Regions from separate parts of the Salinifilum aidingensis genome, predicted to be linked through region 1. Evidence: riboswitches for the same ligand, from Rfam matches in the RefSeq annotation. Region 1 holds a riboswitch; the other holds the start of a gene.
What was found. A riboswitch is a leader RNA that binds a small molecule or an ion and turns the genes downstream of it on or off. The one in region 1 is predicted to bind glycine.

Region 1 (2,447 bases):
GGCCGTGGTAGACGGCGTACATGCCCGCCATGACCGCCAGCAGCACCTGCGCGGTGCAGATGTTGCTCGTGGCCTTCTCGCGGCGGATGTGCTGCTCGCGGGTCTGCAGTGCCAGCCGGTAGGCCTGGTTGCCGTCCGTGTCGACGCTCACGCCGACGAGACGTCCCGGCAGCTGCCGCTCCAGGCCCTTGCGCACGGCCATGAACCCGGCGTGCGGGCCGCCGAACCCGAGCGGCACGCCGAAGCGCTGGGTGTTGCCGACGACGACGTCGGCGCCGATCTCACCGGGGGCGCGCAGCAGCGTCAGGGCCAGCAGGTCGGTGGCGACCACGGCCAGCGCCCCGCGGCGGTGGATCTCCGCGAGCACCTCCCCCTGGTCCCGGACGGCGCCGGAGGCGCCCGGGTAGGCCAGCAGCGCGCCGAAGAACTCGCCGTCCGGCAGACCGCTCGCGCCCTGCGACAGGTCGGCGACCTCCAGCTCGATGCCGAGCGGTTCCGCGCGGGTGCGCAGGATTTCCACGGTCTGCGGCAGCGTGTCGGCATCGACGACGAACCGCGGCGACTTGGCCTTGCCGCCGCGCCGCACCAGCGTCATGCCCTCGGCGGCAGCGGTGGACTCGTCCAGCATGGAGGCGTTGGCGACCGGCACCCCCGTCAGATCCGAGACCATCGTCTGGAAGTTCAGCAGGGCTTCCAGCCGCCCCTGCGAGATCTCCGGCTGGTAAGCCGTGTAGGCCGTGTACCAGGCGGGGTTCTCCAGCACGTTGCGCAGGATCACCCCGGGGGTGATCGTGTCGTAGTAGCCGAGCCCGATCATCTGGGTGCGCGGGGTGCAGCGCTGCGCGAGGTCGCGCAGCTCCGCGAGCGCCTGGGCTTCCGTGGCCGGTTCCGGCAGCTCGAGCTGCAGGTCCCGCTCACGGATTCCGCTGGGCACGGCTTTGTCTGCCAGTTCCTCGAGGGAACCGACCCCGACCACGTCGAGCATCCGGGCGAGTTCCGCCGGCGTCGGCCCGACGTGCCGATCGGCGAACGGAGTCCCGTGCTCCAGCGCGGCGAGTGGAATGCGGTCGTGGGTCACGTCGGTCATCGCCCAACCTCAATCTTCGCGGCGAACAAGGGGGCGGCAACACCAGCGTGCTGCCGACTCTCCCCCTCTGTCACTGTTCGCTGCGCGAACGCCTGAGAGCTTCGTCCGGCGGTCCGGCCGGACTTGCACCGTCGGCGGGGTGCGCCGCCGTCGCCGCACCCTCTTTCCAGAGGCATCTCGCCCGCGCGGTCCAGTGGCCTGAGAGGTTGATGGGGAGATTTGCTCCTTCGGCGCCGACTCGATCGCTCGAGCCGAACTCTCCCGCACGGGGTCAGCGATGTCGTGAGCATACCTGATCAGGCGCTCCCGCCCGAGGGGCTGTCAGCTGACGCACACCTGCTTGACGGTGCGCACCGGCGCGAGCGCGCGGTGCGCCCGTCCCCGCCGGGGTCGCGGCCCCGGGCCCGCGGTCACCCGGTGCGCCGGTCCCGCCGCCGGCGGGAGAGCTCGTCCTCCTCGAGCGGTTCGACCAGCGCGCCGTCGGCGCGTTCGGCGGGGAACTCGTGGATCGTCCCGGTGATCTCGCGCATCGCCCCGCTCACGGCGATCCCGAAGACGCCCTGCCCGCCCTGCAGCAGGTCGACGACCTCCTCGGGGGAGGTGCACTCGTAGACGGTGGTGCCATCGCTGAACAACGTGAGCCCCGCCAGGTCGCGCACCCCCCTGCTGCGCAGGTGGTCCACGGCCAGCCGGATGTTGTGCAGCGACACCCCCGTGTCCAGCAGCCGTTTGACCACCTTGAGCACGAGGATGTCCTTGAACGAGTAGAGCCGCTGCGAACCCGAACCGGTGGCGCTGCGGATCGACGGGCCCACGAGCTTCGTGCGCGCCCAGTAGTCCAACTGGCGGTAGGTGATGCCCGCGATCTGGCACGCCGCCGCTCCCCGGAAACCGACGAGCTCGTCGGATACCGAGTCCTCGGGCAGCATTCCGCCGGCCCCGCGCGGGGACGATTCCTCCGTCACGCCGCCCCCGCCGGGCATCGGGGGCGCACCGGTCGCAGCGGTCCCAGCGGACGGCGCACCAGGCGACTCGTCCTCTTCCCCTGCGGAACCCCGCTCGGGCGCTTGCTCGACCACGCCTGCCTCCCCTCGTCCGGCACGCTGCCGACGAATCCGGTCCGGTGCGTTCGGCGAATCCGCTCCGGCCCGGCTGCCGGTCCCGGCAGCCGACGCGCCCGGGTGCCCGCCAGCACCCGCCTCGGCGCCAGCAGCCGGGACCTCCCTGCTGTCCCGATCCCCCACGACTGCCAGCGAAAACGACACCGGAGCGATTCGCGCAATTCGACAGTAGGCCGCCCGGTGTGGGCGGTCAACGCGACGCGCGGACCACGCCGGAGAAGATCAACAGCGGCGGGGCC
Region 2 (2,447 bases), on a different contig from region 1:
GCCGCCGACGGCCGGGTCGGCCGTTTCGGGGGCGTTGCCCTCCAGGCCGAGCAGCACCGCGTTCGGGCTGCCGTGGCCGGTTCCGGTGGCGCCGAGCGATCCGAACAATTCGGCCCGCACCCGCGCGACCGCGGGCAGCGCGCCGTCCCGCTCCAGCCGTTCGGCGAACATGCGGGCAGCTCTCATCGGGCCGACGGTGTGCGAACTCGACGGTCCGATTCCCACGGAGAAGAGGTCGAAGACGCTGATCGCCATTGATCGGTCCCCCTGTTGTGCTGTCAGGCCGCGGGACCGCGCCCTGCCAGCGACCGCGGTGTCGTCTCACTGGTCATTCCCGTGCAGCGGCACCGCGGTGAACGCGGGCGGGAACGGTGCACCGGCGGCCGGTGGGCTCGTCGCTCCGGGCGGCCGGCCGCCCGGACTCCCTCAGGATCCAAGATCCTGTTCCGCAACCTCGCACACCTGCTGTGCGGGGAGCGTGGCGCCTCGCGGGGCAGCGTCCGCCCCTTTCGGAGGGGACTCCGCCACGCCGCTCTCCACCGCCTCGCGGCGCATCCACGCTGAACCCCGCGCACAACGGAGGAGGTTCCGGAACAGGCCCTAACCGATGAGCTGCTGGTACTCCTCGGCGGTGAGCACCTTGCCCATCTCGGTGACGCGCACCTCCAGCAGCCACCCCTGACCGTACGGGTCCGAGTTGACGATCGCAGGATCGTCGACCACGGCCTCGTTGACGGCGGTGACCTCCCCGGTCGCCGGCGCGTAGAGGTCGCTCACCGATTTCGTGGATTCGAGCTCGCCGCAGGACTGCCCCGCCTCGATCTGCTCCCCGACCTCGGGCAGCTGGACGTAGACGATGTCGCCGAGGGCGTCGGCGGCGTGCTGGGTGATGCCGATCCGGGTGATCTCACCGGAGTCGGAGAGCCACTCGTGCTCCTCGGTGTAGTGCAGTTCGCTCGGCAACGTCATGTCGGGAGGCTCCGTCCGTTCGTCGTCCGGGCAGGCCGCGGTCAGTGCACTGCCCGGGATGGGCCTCCCCCTCTGTTGCGGAACCTGAGAGCTTCGCCGCGTGCGCGACTTGCACCGTGGGTGCGGCACCTGCGGTGATGCCGCTTTCCAGAGTCACCTCCTCCGAGCGGTCACTGGGCCTGAGAGTTTGCGGGGAGTCTTGCTCCTTCGGCGCCCCGGTGCCCAGGGGCACTCGGGGTCTCTCCCGCTCGGGATCATCGGCTTATGCGATTGTCGGTGTGGTCACGATAAACGGACGCAGCGGGCTGTCAACACGCCCCACCGCACCACCGGCCGCGCACCAGTGAGGCAGCTCATGTTGGAACTCCCCGCGCTCGTCCAGCGGGTGGGCCCGACTTTGCTGCGCGCAGCGGTTCTGCCGGACGCGACCCCGTGCGTGGGCGACGTCGTCGTCGCTGAGGCCGACATCACGATCACCGAAGGTGATCTGGTTCTCGGTGTGGCGTGCCACGACCGCAGCGAGGCGCTCGACCTCGTCGCCGAGTGCGCCGAGCGGGGTGCGGCCGGTCTGCTGTGCAAGGCGCCGTGGCCCGACGAGGAACCGGTGCGCGCGGCCGCGCGGGAGGCCGGACTCGCGCTCGTGGAAGTGCTGCCCGGCACCTCGTGGGCGCAACTGGTGTGGCTGGTGCGCGCCGCGCTGGCGGAGGCCGGCGGCCGCCGGGAGGAGCCGGAGGTGCCCGCGGCCGGCGGCTCCGCGCGGGAGTTCACCGGGCTGCCGGGCCTGGGGGACCTGTTCCGCGTGGCCGACGCGGTCGCCGATGTCGTCGACGCACCGGTCACGATCGAGGACGCGCACTCGCAGGTGCTGGCGCACTCGGCGCGGCAGGACCGGATCGACCCGGCGCGCGTGTCGACGATCATGGGGCGGCGCCAGCCGGACGAGGTGCTGGCCAAGTTCCGCGCCCGCGGCACGTTCCGGCAGCTGAGCAAGTCCGGCTCGGCCGTGTTCGTGCCCGCGCAGCAGGACGGCACGCTGCCGCGGCTGGTGGTGCCCATCCGGATGGGCGGCGAGCTGCTGGGGTCGATGTGGGCCGTGGTGCCGGAGGAGGTCTCCGAGGAGCGCGCCACCGCCTTCGCCGACACCGCCCCGCTCGTGGCGCTGCGCCTGCTGCGCTGGCGCGCGGTCTCCGACGCGGAGCGGCAGCGCTCGGCCGAGCAGGTGCGCCTGCTGCTGCAGGGAGGCGAGGGCTGGCGCGCGGCCGCCACGGAGCTGGCCGTGTCGAACGAGCCGCACCGGGTGGTGGCGATCGAGGTGCCCGCCCCGGAGGGGCCGGACGAGGGGCACCGGCTGGGCATCTGGGAGTGGATCACCCGCGGGATCGGGCCGCACCCGCTGGTCACGGAGATCGGCAACCTGCTGTACGCGGTGGTTCCGGACCGTTCCGGTCCCGGCGGGTGGCGCACGCTGCGGGAGGCGC

Region 2: it holds a riboswitch for glycine, as region 1 does, so the genes downstream of both, gcvH (glycine cleavage system protein GcvH) here and gcvP (aminomethyl-transferring glycine dehydrogenase) in region 1, are expected to answer to the same signal.

The regions. Positions count from the first base shown of each region.
Region 1 covers NZ_BAAGTH010000008.1:187,332-189,778, forward strand. Annotated here, with positions in the region: gene gcvP (aminomethyl-transferring glycine dehydrogenase) at 1-1,087, opposite strand, end outside; glycine riboswitch at 1,145-1,263, opposite strand; glycine riboswitch at 1,264-1,361, opposite strand; gene ACYVJE_RS12995 (MerR family transcriptional regulator) at 1,498-2,016, opposite strand.
Region 2 covers NZ_BAAGTH010000005.1:205,302-207,748, forward strand. Annotated here, with positions in the region: gene ACYVJE_RS09435 (L-serine ammonia-lyase) at 1-255, opposite strand, end outside; gene gcvH (glycine cleavage system protein GcvH) at 601-969, opposite strand; glycine riboswitch at 1,032-1,126, opposite strand; glycine riboswitch at 1,127-1,226, opposite strand; gene ACYVJE_RS09445 (helix-turn-helix domain-containing protein) at 1,325-2,447, shown strand, end outside.